Linked DNA regions of Caulobacter sp. FWC2. The protein of the gene in region 1 interacts with the protein of each later gene in a pairwise test. Links are inferred from orthologs where the notes say so. Each region holds a gene or a part of one and is shown on either strand. Other genes may lie near its edges. The genes, in order: ligA and leuS.

The links.
Region 2: the proteins of ligA (region 1) and leuS interact in binary tests that used the Escherichia coli proteins (3 or more experiments, as listed by UniProt). The link is inferred for Caulobacter sp. FWC2 from one-to-one orthologs.

The regions. Positions count from the first base shown.
Region 1 is NZ_PEBF01000001.1:3,440,320-3,447,386, reverse strand. What follows is about bases 2,056-5,080. They hold ligA (NAD-dependent DNA ligase LigA), read left to right. Parts: upstream 2,056-2,404; coding sequence 2,405-4,756; downstream 4,757-5,080. Other genes in these bases: CSW62_RS16520 (3'-5' exonuclease), read left to right, coding at 4,732-5,080; CSW62_RS16530 (acyltransferase), read right to left, coding at 2,056-2,271. In the rest of the region: DNA repair protein RecN, read left to right, coding at 1-1,159; more of CSW62_RS16530, read right to left, coding at 1,156-2,055; more of CSW62_RS16520, read left to right, coding at 5,081-5,367; CSW62_RS16515 (DUF2147 domain-containing protein), read left to right, coding at 5,492-5,908; CSW62_RS16510 (aminopeptidase P family protein), read right to left, coding at 6,029-7,067. UniProt on the Escherichia coli protein: DNA ligase that catalyzes the formation of phosphodiester linkages between 5'-phosphoryl and 3'-hydroxyl groups in double-stranded DNA using NAD as a coenzyme and as the energy source for the reaction.
Region 2 is NZ_PEBF01000001.1:5,153,058-5,160,221, forward strand. What follows is about bases 2,666-5,787. They hold leuS (leucine--tRNA ligase), read left to right. Parts: upstream 2,666-2,986; coding sequence 2,987-5,587; downstream 5,588-5,787. Other genes in these bases: CSW62_RS24320 (DUF3576 domain-containing protein), read left to right, coding at 2,666-2,762; lptE (LPS assembly lipoprotein LptE), read left to right, coding at 5,605-5,787. Outside these bases: CSW62_RS24300 (L,D-transpeptidase), read left to right, coding at 1-258; CSW62_RS24305 (YggS family pyridoxal phosphate-dependent enzyme), read right to left, coding at 255-902; CSW62_RS24310 (thiamine phosphate synthase), read left to right, coding at 936-1,541; CSW62_RS24315 (NtrZ family periplasmic regulatory protein), read right to left, coding at 1,572-1,982; more of CSW62_RS24320, read left to right, coding at 2,235-2,665; more of lptE, read left to right, coding at 5,788-6,114; holA (DNA polymerase III subunit delta), read left to right, coding at 6,121-7,164.

The DNA.
Region 1 (7,067 bases):
GGCCGGCCGCGCCGCCGCCGAGACCGAGGAGCTGACCCTCCGCCTCTCCGAACTGGACCGCCTCGATCCCCGCGAAGGCGAGGAAGCGGCCCTGGCTGAGGAGCGGGCCCTGCTGAGTTCGGCCGAAAAGGCCATGATCGACATCGCCTCGGCCCAGGACGCCCTAGGCGGCGACGCCCTGTCCGGCAAGCTGGCCCAGGCCTATCGCGCCTTGGAGCGGGCCCGTGAGCGCGCCCTGCAGGCCGGCGCGCCGGCCGACGGCGCGGCCATGACCCGGCTCTCCGTCGCCTGCGAGGCCGTCGACCGCGCCCTGGTCGAGGCTCAGGAGGCCAGCGCCGCCATCGACTCGGTGGCCGAGAGCTTCGAGTTCGAGCCCGATCGTCTGGAAAAGGCCGAGGAGCGGCTGTTCGCCCTGCGCGCCATGGCCCGCAAGCTCAACGTCCTGGTCGAGGATCTGCCCGCCACACGCGCCGAGTTCGCCGCCCGCCTGCAAGCTATCGAGACGTCAGAGGACGCCCTGAAGGCCGCCGAGAAGGAGGCCGCCGAGGCCCGCGAGGCCTATATCTACGCGGCCGACGCCCTGTCGGCCGAGCGCCGCGCCGCCGGCGACGCGCTGGCCAAGGCCGTCGAGGCCGAGTTGGCCCCGCTGAAGCTGGAAAAGGCGAAGTTCCGCGTCGCCGTCGATCCGCTGGCCGAGGACCGGGCCGGTCCGACCGGCCTGGACCGCATCGCCTTCGAGATTTCGACCAATCCTGGCGCGCCTTTCGGCCCGATGGAGGCCATCGCCTCGGGCGGCGAACTGGCCCGCTTCGCCCTGGCCCTGAAGGCGGCGCTGGCGGGGCGCGGCGGCGGCCCGCAGCCGTTGATGATATTCGACGAGGTTGATCAGGGTGTCGGCGGCGCCGTTGCGGACGCGGTCGGCCTGCGCCTGAAGCGGCTGGCGTCGAACGCCCAGGTCCTGGTCGTCACCCACTCGGCCCAGGTCGCCGCGCGGGGCGACGCCCACTGGCGGATCTCGAAGTCCGGCGACGACACCTCGACGCGCACCAAGGTCGAGCCGCTCGGCCCGTCCGAACGCGAGGAAGAGATCGCGCGGATGCTGTCGGGGGCCGAGGTGACGGAAGCGGCGCGGGCCGCCGCGCGGGCCTTGATGGCTTAAGCGGCTGCTGGCGCGCCGGTCGGAACGCGCTGGGCGTTCGACTGTCCCTTCATCCAACCCTGCAACGGCGCGTCGACGAGCCGCTCGAACACCCACGCCACGACGATGGTCGCCGGGATGGCCAGCGCCCACAGCGTCCAGGACGCCGCCGAGGTCAGGCCAAGCTTGCTCTCGACCATCCGCACCACGCCGAACCACACCACGGCCGTCAGGGTGTTGGTCAGGAACAGCGAGAACGACAGCTTGCCCGCCGCGCCGGCCCAGCGCCAGGCGCGGGGTTTGGAGGCGCCGGCCGCGTAGATCAGGAAGCCCAGCAGCGCGAGGCTGAAATAGTCGAACCGGCCCAGGGCCTGGATGCCGACCACGGCCGATAGGGCCGTGACGGCCAGCGGCAGGGCCTGGCGGCGCGCCAGGGTCGTCACCGGCAGGCGGGCGACCAGCAGGCCGATCATGAACAGCGGCACGCCTCGGATCAGGCCAAAGCGCAGCGGCAGTTGATAGCCGGGAATTCCGACGATCATCAGCGCGGCCTGGTCGATGGCCACATAGGCGCAGACGCCCATGGCCAACAGCGCTAGCGGACGCTTCGTCGTGGCCACGCGCCGCCAAACGGCCGGGAACAGGGCGTAGGCCACGATCAGGGCCGACAGGGTCCAGGTCGGGGTGTTCCAGCCCGAGGTCCCGGGCGCGAACCAGGCCTGGACCAGGAAGACCTGTGGCAGCAACTGGTCCCACTGGAACCACTGCGGGTTCTGCGGGGCCATGCCGATCGCGGACGTGCCGACGAAGAAGGCGACGAACAGCGCCAGCATGACCAGGTGCGGCGGCCAGATGCGCTGCACGCGGCGCTTCAGGAAGGTCAGGGTGTCGACGTCCAAGCTTTGAACGCGCGGACCGTAGGTGCGGGCCAGCACATAGCCCGACAACATCAGGAAGAAATCGGTCGCCAGATAGCCGCGCCCGAAGGCCGGCGACAGGCTGAACAGTGACACCGGCGCCCGCTCGGCCACGTGGTAGAGCACGATGAACAACGCCGCCAGGAAGCGCAGGGCGTCCAGCGGACCGTCCCGCGACAGGACGGGCAGGGCGTTATTTGTGCCGGCTTTGAACATCGAAGGCTCCTTGAAGCCTTGCAGCGCAAGGGCCGGGCCAGTTTTCGCCTGACAGGCTACCACATCGCTGACTCCCCCCGTCAGGACGGCGTTGCTAACCTGCTGGGACTTCCCGCCTTTCGGATTCGCGCCTGTGCCTCAGATCCCCGTCGCCGACATCACCGAAGCCCAGGCCGTCGAGGAACTGGAGCGCCTGGCTGATGACCTGACCGCCCACGACCTGGCCTATCACCAGCAGGACGCGCCCAAGATCAGCGACGGCGAGTACGACGCCCTCAAGCGCCGCAACCTGGACATCGAGACCCGCTTCCCGCACCTGGTGCGCGACAATTCCCCGTCCATGCGGGTCGGCGCGGCGCGGGCCGAGCAGTTCTCGCCCGTCGAGCACGGCGTGCCCATGCTCAGCCTCGACAACGCCTTCTCCAACGACGAAGCGACCGAGTTCGACGCCCGGATCCGGCGGTTCCTGCGCTTGTCGCCCTCCGACACCGTCGCCTACACGGCCGAGCCGAAGATCGACGGCCTGTCGGCTTCGCTGCGCTACGAGAAGGGCGTGCTGGTCCAGGGCGCCACGCGGGGCGACGGCCGGGTGGGCGAGGACGTCACCGCCAACCTGCGCACCATCGCCGACATCCCCCACCGCCTCAAGGGTTCGGACTGGCCCGACGTGATCGAGGTGCGGGGCGAGGTCTATGTCGAACTCGCCGCCTTCGCCGCCTTCAACCACGCCGCCGAGGAGGCCGGCCAGCGCACCTACGCCAATCCGCGCAACTTCGCCGCCGGCTCGCTGCGCCAGATCGATCCGAAGATCAGCGCCCAGCGACCGTTGCGGTTCTTCGGCTATGCGTGGGGGCTGGTGTCCGAGCCTTTCGCCGACAGCCAGTGGGGCGCGCTCGAGAAGCTGACCGAGTGGGGTTTCGTGACGACGGCTCCGCCGGCCAAGCGGGTCGAGAACGTCCAGGGCCTGCTGGACATCTATGCCCAGTTCGAGACCCTGCGGCCCACGCTCGGCTTCGACATCGACGGCGTCGTCTACAAGGTCGACGACCTGGAGCAGCAACGCCGCCTGGGCTTCGTCTCGCGCTCGCCGCGCTGGGCCATCGCCCGCAAGTTCCCGGCCCAGCGAGCCCGCACGATCCTGGAGGCCATCGAGATTCAGGTTGGCCGGACGGGCGCCCATACTCCGGTCGCGCGCCTGAAGCCCGTCACCGTCGGCGGCGTCTCGGTGACCAACGCGACGCTGCACAATGGCGACGAGATCGCTCGCTTGGATGTCCGCATCGGTGACACGGTCGTCTTGCAGCGCGCCGGCGACGTCATTCCGCAGATCGTCGAAGTCGACCTCGCGGCTCGCCCAGACCCTGAACCTCCCGTCTACGAATTCCCCCACCTCTGCGAATGCCCGCTGAAGACGGAATTGGCCCGCGAGGTCACGGCTTCGGGCCAGGAGTCGGTGGTGCGCCGCTGCACCGGCGAGTTCGCCTGTCCGTTCCAGCGGGTCGAGCACCTGCGCCACTTCGTGTCGCGCCGCGCCTTCGACATCGAGGGTCTGGGCGAGAAGCAGCTGCAGGCCTTTTTCGACGAGGGCTGGATCACCGAGCCGGCCGACGTCTTCAAGCTGGCCAAGGACGAGGAAAAGCTCTCGGCCCTGCGCGAGCGCGACGGCTATGGCGAGACCTCGGTCGCCAACCTTGTGAAGGGCATCGACGCTCGCCGCACCATCGGCATGGACCGGATGATCTACGGCCTGGGCGCGCGCGACATCGGCGAGACGACCTCGACGGTGCTGGCCCGCAACTTCGACCGCTTCGAGGACCTGCAAGCCGCCGCCGAGGCCGCCGCCAAGGGCCTGCCGGGCGAGACCTACCTGGAGCTTTCCACCGCGCAAGGCGTCGGGCCCAAGGCGCTGGACCTGCTGGTCGAAGCCGGGAAGGGCGGTTTGGTCTCTGACCCCTGGCCGCAGACCGACGACCTGGAAATCAAGATCGGCCACGCGGTTCCGAAGCTGACCAAGCCCGCCCGCGCGGCCCTGGCCCAGCGCTTTGGGACCTGGGACGCGTTCGCCGAGGGTCTCTCCGCCGCCGCCTCGGGCGCGCCGGGCGACGACTACCTGCACCTGGCGGCGGTCGACGGCGTCGGTCCAGTCGCCGCCCAGTCGCTGGCCCGGTTCTTCGCCGAGGAGCATAACCGCGCCAAGGTCGCCAATCTCGTCGCCGAACTGGACATCCAGCCGGTCGCCAAGCCCAAGACCGACACGGCCGTGGCCGGCAAGACCATTGTCTTCACCGGTTCGCTGGAGAAGATGACCCGCGACGAGGCCAAGGCTCAGGCCGAAAGCCTGGGCGCCAAGGTGGCCTCGTCGGTGTCGAAGAAGACTGATCTGGTCGTTGCAGGTCCAGGCGCGGGCTCGAAGCTGAAGACGGCCACCGACCTCGGCATCCAGGTCATGACCGAGGACGAGTGGCTGGAGATGGTCGGCGCATGAAGGTCATCGCTCTTGACTTCGAGACCGCCAACGAACAACGCGCCAGCCCTTGCTCGATCGGCCTGGCCTGGATCGAGGATGGCCAGGTGGCGAGGATCGAGCACCACTACATCCGTCCGCCCGGCAATCGCTTCGCGCGGTTCAACATCGCCTTCCACGGCATCGGCCCTCAGCATGTCGAGGACGCCGACGAGTGGCCGGACGTGCTGGAGCGGCTGCGGCCCGAACTGGACGGCGCGCTGGTGCTGGCCCACAACGCCTCGTTCGACGTCAGCGTGATCCGCCGGACCTGCGAGCACTATGGCGTCCGCGCGCCGAGCTTCGACTATCTTTGCACTGTGCAGGTGGCGCGCGGCGTCTGGCCGGAGCTGTCGTCGCACAAGCTGAACGTGGTCTGCGGCCACCTGGGCGTCGACTTCAAGCACCACGACGCGGCGGGCGACGCCTATGCCTGCGGGCACGTGGCGCTGGCTGCGGCCAGCTTGAACGGCGTGTTGCATGTGCGGGACCTGCCGGCGCGTCTTGGCATGACCTTGGGCCGGTTGGACCACGACGGCTATACGCCACCCAAGGGGGCAGTCAGCGCTCGCCGATCCCGCGTCCACGGCTGAGACGCATCGCCGCAACCGCAATTCCCGCCTCGTTTTCGCCTTCGGCCTTGTCCTGACTGGGCGGATCACGCAACGAATGGGTTCAAACGCGCATTTGAAGGCGCGGACCTATTGGGAGTACCGAATGCTGCGCACCATCCTGCTCGCCGCCGCCCTGACCGTCACGGCCGGCTCGGCCTTCGCGGCCGACGTCACCGGGGTCTGGCAGACGCCGACCAATGGCGGCCAGGTCGAGATCACGCGCTGCGGCAACAGCCTGTGCGGCAAGCTGATCACGTCCGACCACATCAAGGCCAGCCCGGCCCAGAAGGACGTCAAAAACAAGGACGAGGCCCAGCGCGGCCGTCCCTTGAAGAACCTGCAGATGCTGTACGACTTCTCCGGCGGTCCGACCAAGTGGACCGGCGGCAAGGTCTACAACCCCGACGACGGCGGCACCTATTCAGGCACGGTCGAACTGCTCAGCGACAACGAACTGAAGCTGAAGGGCTGCATCGTCGCGCCGCTGTGCAAGACGCAGAAGTGGACGCGGTTGAAGTAGGGCCGAGAAGCCCCCTCAGTCGCTTCGCGACAGCTCCCCCATAAAGGGGGAGCAGAATCCGAGGCGTCCTCCCCCTTTATGGGGGAGGTGGCCCGCAGGGCCGGAGGGGGCAGCGCCGCCCTAGAGCGGCGCGCAGGCCTCTTCCATCCAGGCGCGGATCTCGGGTTCGACCCGAGGCCCGATCTCGGCCAGCACCCGCGCGTGGTAGGCGTCGAACTGCGCTACTTCCTCGGCCGTCAGCAGGGTCTTGTCGATCAGGCGACGGTCGATCGGCGCCAGGGTCAGGGCCTCGAAGCGGTGCATTGGGCGATCGCCGCCAGGGACGTCCTCGGCCGGCATGACGACTTCCAGGTTCTCGATCCGGATGCCGTATTCGCCGTCCTTGTAGTAGCCGGGCTCGTTCGAGACGATCATGCCGGGCTGCAGGGCGATGAGGTTGGGGGCCTTGGCGATCCGTTGCGGCCCCTCGTGAACGCCCAGATAGACGCCGACGCCGTGGCCGGTGCCGTGGTCGTAGTCCAGGCCATGCGCCCACAGCGCGGCGCGGGCGAAGGCGTCGATGGCCGAGCCGGTGGTGCCGGCCGGGAAGCGCAGGCGGGCGATGGCCAGGTGGCCCTTCAGAACCAGCGTATTGCGGTTGACCATCTCGGCCGACGGCTCGCCGATCGCCACGGTGCGGGTGACGTCGGTGGTGCCGTCCAGATACTGGCCGCCGCTGTCGACCAGCAGCAGCGAGCCCCTCGCGGCGCGTTCGTTGGACCGCTCGGTCGGGCGATAGTGGGGCAGGGCGCCGTGGCCGTTGGCCGCGCCGATGGTGTCGAAGGACAGGTCCTTCAGCCTGCCGGTGGCCTCGCGGAAGCCTTCCAGCTTGGCGACGGCCTCCTTTTCGTCGGGCGGGTTGATCTGGCCCTCGGTGGCCAGCCAGTGCAGGAAGCGGGTCAGGGCCGCGCCGTCGCGCTTGTGAGCCTCGCGCGTGCCGTCCAGCTCGACGCCGTTCTTGCAGGCGCGGGGCAGGGTGCAGGGGTCCATGGCCCGCACGATCTTCGAGCCGGCGGCGGCCAGGGTGTCGAAGTACCAGGCCGAGGACTGTCCAGGATCGACGACCACGGTCTTGTCCGACAGGTCGCCCAGCGCCTCTTCCAGCTTGTCCGGCGTCTCC
Region 2 (7,164 bases), 1.7 Mb from region 1 along the record:
TACAACCGCCCCGTCCTGCTGCCCTATCCGGCCAGCGCAGAGCGGATGTGGCGCGACGACAATGTCTACGACCTGGTGGTGATCCTCGGTCACAACGACCGTCCGCCCGTGCCAGGCATGGGCTCGGCGATCTTCATGCACTTGGCCCGCGACGGCTATCCGGGCACCGAAGGCTGCGTAGCCCTCGCGCGACCGGATCTGGAGGCGCTGCTTGCGGTCGCCAAGCCGGGTGATGCGGTCGAGATCGTCGCCGACTAGGTCCGCGATCCGAAAATCGCCGAGCCCACCCGCACCGACGTCGCCCCCTCGGCGATGGCGACCTCGAAGTCGTCGCTCATGCCCATCGACAGCTTCTCGACGCCGTTGCGCTCGGCGATGGCCCGCAAGGACGCGAAATGCGGCGCGGGATCAGCGCCAACGGGCGGAATGCACATGAGACCCTCGATCGTCAGGCCATAGGTCTCGCGGCAAGCCTTGATGAAGGCGTCTGCCTCGGCGGGGGCGATCCCGGCCTTCTGTTCTTCCTCGCCGATATTGACCTGGACGTAGAGGCGCGGAGCCTTACCGGCGCGCTGGATCTCCTCGGCCAGCACGCGGGCCAGCCTGTCGCGGTCCAAAGTCTCGATCACGTCGAAGAAACCGACCGCTTCGCGGGCCTTGTTGGTCTGCAGGGGACCGATCAGGCGCAGCTCAAGACCCAGGCGCCGCTGCCCCCAACGCTCCATGGCCTCCTGCACGCGGTTCTCGCCATAGACTTTCTGTACCGCGTCCAGCACGGGCGCGATATGCTCCCAGGGTTGGGTCTTGGACACCGCCACCAATGTCACCGAACCCGCCGGTCGCCCGGCGCGCGCCTCGGCGGCGGCGATGCGGTCCTGGATCTGAATGAGAGCGTGTGACATCGCGGGGCGGCCTTGGACGGAAACGTGAGCGAGCTGGAAGTCCTGTCTAGTGCGGCGGCGGCCTTTCCGCCAAGGACCGTGCGGGGCCGGACCCTGCCCGGCCTGCTATTCTTCACCGATCCCGAGCGTGTTCCGAACCCGGAGGCCGTCGCCGAGCGCCTGCCGGCCGGCGCGGGCATCGTCTACCGGGCGTTCGGCGCGGAGGACGCAATTGAGCGCGGTCGCCGTCTGCGGACCATCGCCACCGAACGCGGGCTGCTGCTGCTGGCCGGCGCGCATCCGGGCCTGGCCGAGGGCATCCGCGCGGACGGCCTGCATATGCCTCAGCGGGCTTCGACCGAGATTCCCCGCCTGCGCGCCGAATATGCCCGCTGGCTGATCACCATCGCGGCCCACGACAGCGAGGCGCTGAGGGCGGCCGAACGCGCAGGCGCCGACGCGGTCGTCGTCTCGCCGGTCTTCCCCAGCAACAGTCCGTCAGCCGGCGAACCTCTTGGCGTGGAGGAATTGAAGGGTCTGGTCGCGGCGACGTCGCTGCCGGTCTACGCCCTGGGCGGCATACGCGCGCGCACGGTCTCGCAGCTGATCGGCAGCGGAATTGTCGGGATCGCGGCGGTCGAAGCTCTGGCCGGTTCCTAGAACTCGCCGAAGCTTAGAACTTGCCAGCGCTTAGAACTTGAACGCGGTCTCGAGGCGGACGCGCGGGGCCTGATCGGGCTGCTGGGCCTTGCGGGCAGCCAGGGCCGGGTTGGATTCACCCAGGCTGACGGCGCCGCCGACGCGGATCGACGGGGTCACCTTGAAATAGGCGCCGGCCTGGACGTCCTGCATTTGCATTTCACGGCTGGACGGCTGGTCGAGGTCCAGCTTCAGGCCCCAGCGGCCCTTCTTTGCGTCCCAACGCAGGGTGCGCTTGTCATCCTGAGGATACTGGACGCCGGCGGCGGCGCTGGTGAAGTCGTTCTTGACCGAGAAATCGGGAGTAACCGCATGCGGCTTGGCCTGGGCGAACGCCATCGACGCCGATCCCGTCAGGATCAGCGCGGCGGTCCCCGCCAGAAAGAAACGCGTCGCGGTCATCACCACTCGCCGCCCATACTCTGTTATCCCCACCCATCCCATGTAGGAACGAGCCCCTTACATTGCGATTAAAGGCTGGAGCAGAACGCGGTCAACCTCGCTTCGGTCGCACCCGGCGCCAAATTGGGCGATTCAATCGAGTGCTGTTGCCCCCAGGTCACGCGATTCCTGTTTTGAGGCGGCGCAGCCATGCTATAGACCGGCTCCCGGCCGCGGGGGCGCGCCTGGGTGCGCGCGAGCGCCCGCGAAATATTGGAGCGAGGTACTATGGCGTTTGAACGTGGGTCTGTGATGCGCGGCTTCGCCGCGGGCGTCCTGGCTCTGTCGATGCTGGGCATGACCGCATGCGCCAGCAACAAGCCCCCGAAGACGTTCTCGACCCAAAGCGACGAGCCGGGCCTCAACCCGTTCAAGCGCTTTGGCGGCGGCAGCAAGGCTCCGGCGTCTGAAGGCTCGATTGGCGTCAACGGCTATCTGTGGCGCGCCAGCCTCGACACCCTGGCCTTCATGCCGCTGGCCTCGGCCGATCCGTACGGCGGCGTGATCATCACCGACTGGTACGTGAACCCGGAAACCCCGGCCGAGCGCTTCAAGGCCACGGTCTATATCCTGGATACGCGCCTGCGCGCCGACGGCCTGAACGTCACGGTGTTCAAGCAGTCCAAGGACGTGAACGGCGCCTGGGTCGATGCTCCGGTCGCCGACCAGACCTCGACTGACCTCGAGAACGCGATCCTGACCCGCGCTCGTCAGCTTCGACTTTCGAACATCAAGGGCTAAGGCCCCTCCAGGGGTTCTCGCCATAGCGGCGAGAACCCTGGTGACACCTTATATTTCCAGCGCGCTCCGCTCGCGAAACCGCTTACCTTGTCGCGGACGCGCGCGGTGCCTGCCTTAGCAGGCTCCGATTTTAAAACTCGGGCGCGTGATGGCCGCCGAAACCGCTTACACTTTCGGCTATCACGCGCCTGGGGCGTCTTTCCGCATCCAAGACCTGGTTCCCGATGGCCCGCTACAATCCCAAAGACACCGAGCCCAAGTGGCGTGAAGCCTGGGCGAAGGCCGACGTCTTCAAGACCGGCGAGATCAACGACGGCCGTCCGAAATACTACGTGCTCGAGATGTTCCCGTATCCGTCGGGCCGCATCCACATGGGCCACGTCCGCAACTACGCCATGGGCGACGTGGTGGCCCGCTACAAGCGCGCGCAAGGTTTCAACGTCCTGCACCCGATGGGCTGGGACGCCTTCGGCATGCCGGCCGAGAACGCGGCCATGGAGCGCGGCGTCCATCCCAAGGGCTGGACCTACGACAACATCGCCGCCATGCGCGAGCAGCTGAAGTCGCTGGGCATTTCGGTCGACTGGTCGCGCGAGTTCGCCACCTGCGACCCGGAATACTATGGCAAGCAGCAGGCCTGGTTCCTGCGCCTGCTGAAGCGCGGCCTGGTCTATCGCAAGGAAGCCTCGGTCAACTGGGACCCGGTCGACATGACCGTCCTGGCCAACGAGCAGGTCATCGACGGCAAGGGCTGGCGCTCGGGCGCCACGGTCGAGAAGCGAAAGCTGACTCAGTGGTTCCTGCGCATCACCGACTACGCCGACGCCCTGATCGACGGCCTGAAGACCCTGGACCGCTGGCCCGACAAGGTTCGCCTGATGCAGGAGAACTGGATCGGTCGCTCCAAGGGCCTGCGCTTCAAGTTCGCCTTTGACGGCGAGGCGCCCGACGGCATGGCCGAGGGGCTGGAGGTCTACACCACCCGTCCCGACACCCTGTTCGGCGCCAGCTTCGTCGGCATCGCGCCCGAGCATCCGCTGGCCGAGCGCCTGGCGATCGAAAATCCCGAGATCCAGCAGTTCATCGCCGACTGCCGCAAGGGCGGCACCTCGGAAGCCGAGATCGAGAGCGCCGAGAAGCTGGGCTACGACACCGGCCTGCGGGTCAAGCACCCGCTGGATCCGTCGATTACCCTGCCCGTCTGGATCGCCAACTTCATCCTGATGGACTACGGCACCGGCGCGATCTTCGCCTGCCCGGCCCACGACCAGCGCGACCTGGACTTCGCCCGCAAGTACGACCAGCCGGTGAAGCCCGTCGTCCTGCCCAACGGCGAGGATCCGGCGACCTTCCAGGTCGGCAAGGAGGCCTATGTCGGCCCCGGCAAGATCTTCAATTCGGAATTCCTGGACGGCATGGACGTCGAGACCGCCAAGGCCGAGGCCGTGTCGCGGATCGAGGCGGCCGGCCAGGGCGAGGGCGCGACGGTCTATCGCCTGCGCGACTGGGGCATCTCGCGCCAGCGCTACTGGGGTTGCCCGATCCCGGTGATCCACTGCCAGGCCTGCGGCGTCGTGCCCGTGCCGGAAAACCAGCTGCCGGTCGCCCTGCCCGAGGATGTCACCTTCGACAAGCCGGGCAATCCGCTGCTGCGTCACCCGACCTGGCGTCACACGGCCTGCCCGTCGTGCGGCGGCAAGGCCGAGCGTGAAACCGACACGCTGGATACGTTCATCGACTCCAGCTGGTACTTCGCCCGCTTCGCCGACACCCACGCGGACGAGCCGGTGGGCAAGGACGCGGCCGACCACTGGCTGCCGGTCGACCAGTATATCGGCGGCGTCGAGCACGCGATCCTGCACCTGCTGTACGCGCGCTTCATCACCCGCGCCCTGAAGGACGAGAACCTGCTGTCGGTCGAGGAGCCGTTCGCGGGCCTGTTTACCCAGGGCATGGTCACCCACGAGGCCTACAAGAACGAGGCCGGCGAGTGGGTGGAACCGTCGGACATCCGCATCACCGTCGAGGGCAATAACCGCTCGGCAGTCCACGCCACGACGGGCGCCCCGATCATCATCGGCGACATCGAGAAGATGTCGAAGTCCAAGAAGAACGTCGTCGCCCCCGAGGACATCTTCGAGGCCTACGGCGTCGATAGCGCGCGCCTGTTCGTGATGAGCGACAGCCCGCCCGAACGCGACGTCCAGTGGACCAATTCGGGCGTCGAAGGCTCCTGGCGCTTCACGCACCGTCTGTGGAACGAGTTCGACAGCCAGCCGGCCGGCGACTTCGCCCATGACGACAGCGACGAAGCGGCCGTGGCCCTGCGCAAGGCGGCCCACAAACTGATCGGCTTCGTCACCGACAGCATCGAGGGCTTCCGCTTCAACAGCGGCGTGGCGCGCTTGTACGAGTTCCTGAACGCCCTGAAGGCCGCTCCGGCTGCCAATGGGGACGGGACTCCCGCGTCGCAGGGTGTGCTGGCGGCCCGCAAGGAAGCCCTGAACATCCTCGCCCGCCTGGTCGCCCCGTTCACGCCTCACCTGGCCGAAGAAGCCTGGGCCTCGATCGGCGGCGAGGGCATGGTCGTCAACGCGCCCTGGCCCAAGGCCGACCCGGCCCTGGCCGCGGATGACGAGCGCGTCCTGCCGATTCAGATCAACGGCAAGCGTCGCGGCGAGATCAAGGTCAAGGCCGGCGCGGCTGAAGACGAGGTCCAGAAAATCGCTCTGGCGGATCCGAACGTCCTGGCCCACCTTGAGGGCGTCACCGTCCGCAAGGTGATCGTGGTCAAGGACCGCATCGTCAACATCGTGGCCAATTGAGACCCCAAGGGACCTCTATGAAACGCACCCTGGCGGCTGGCGCGATAGCGCTCTCGACCCTCGCCCTTTCGGCCTGCGCCGGCTTCACACCGCTGTACGGCCGTCCCGGGGTCGAGGGCGGTCTCACCAGCATCGAGACCGTCGCGGCCGAAGGGCGGGGCGGCTACCTGCTGCGCGAGCAGCTGGACGACGCCCTGGGCCACAAGCAGGGCGATCCGGCGGTCTACAAGCTGTACTTCTCGGTCAAGGAGTTCCGTTTCGCCCGCGGCGTGCGCCTCGACAATGTCGCCAACCGCTACGAGCTGCGGATGACCGTCGACTGGCGCCTGATGGACGCCAAGAGCGGCAAGGAAGCCACCAACGGCAAGACCGACGTGTCGGTGACCTACGACTCCGCCGACCAGCCCTACGCGGCCATCGCGGCCCAGAACGACGGCCAGGAACGGGCGGCGACCGAAGCGGCCCGCAAGATCCAGCTGGATCTCGCCACCTGGCTGGCGGCGGGCAAGAAGAAGCCGGCGGCCTAGCGAGTCATGATCCTCTCCAAGCGTCCGGACGTCGAACGCTTCCTGAGGGAGCCGACCCCGGACATCCGGGCGGTGGTGCTCTACGGCAAGGACCGGGGCGTCGTGCGTGATCGCGCCAACGCCCTGGCCAAGCGCATCGTCGAGCGTCCCGACGACCCGTTCGACACCGCCATGCTGACCGACAGCGACCTGGACGCCGATCCGGCCAAGCTGGAAGACGAGCTGTCGGCCATGTCGCTGATGGGCGGCCGCCGCCTGGTGCGCCTGCGCCTGGCCGGCGAGAAGGCCGGACCGGACAAGCAGGCCGCCGAGGCCCTGACCCGCCATGTCGAGGGTAAGCTCAATCCCGACGCCTTCTTCCTGGTCGAGGCCGGGGCCTTGGGCCGCGACTCCCAGCTGCGCAAGGTCGGCGAGAAGGCTAACGGCTGCGCCGTCATTCCCTGCTACGAGGACGAGGCTGGCGACCTGGCCCGCCTGACGCGCGACACCCTGGCTAACGACAAGGTGGGGCTCAACAGCGAGGCGCTGGACCTATTCGTTTCACGCCTGCCCAAGGAGCGCGGCGTGGCCCGCGCCGAGATCGAGCGCCTGGCGCTCTATCTTGGTCCCAACAGCGGCGTCACCGCGACCGCCGCCGACTTGACCGACTTTCTGGGCGTCGAGCCGGAAGCTTCGCTCAGCGACGCCGCCGCCGATGCGTTCGGTGGCAGGGCCGGCCCCGCCCAGCAGGCCCTGCGTCGCGCTGCGGCGGAGGGCGAAGGCGGTTCAGCCGCCGTCCGGGCCATCGGCTACTATCTGGGCCGTCTGCGCCGGGTTCTGACCCTGCACAAGAATGGCGTCGACCTTCAGGCGGCCGCCAAGGCCTCGGGCGTGTTCTGGAAACAGGAGCGCGAGTTCCTGCGCCAGGCCCGCGCCTGGAACCTGGAGGCCATTCTCGAGATCCAGGGCGAGGTCCTCAACGCCGACCGCGCCTGCAAGACCTCCGGCTCGCCCGACCAGCTGATCTCCGAGCGCCTGGCGCTGATGATCGCGGGTCGCGCAAGGCGGCTG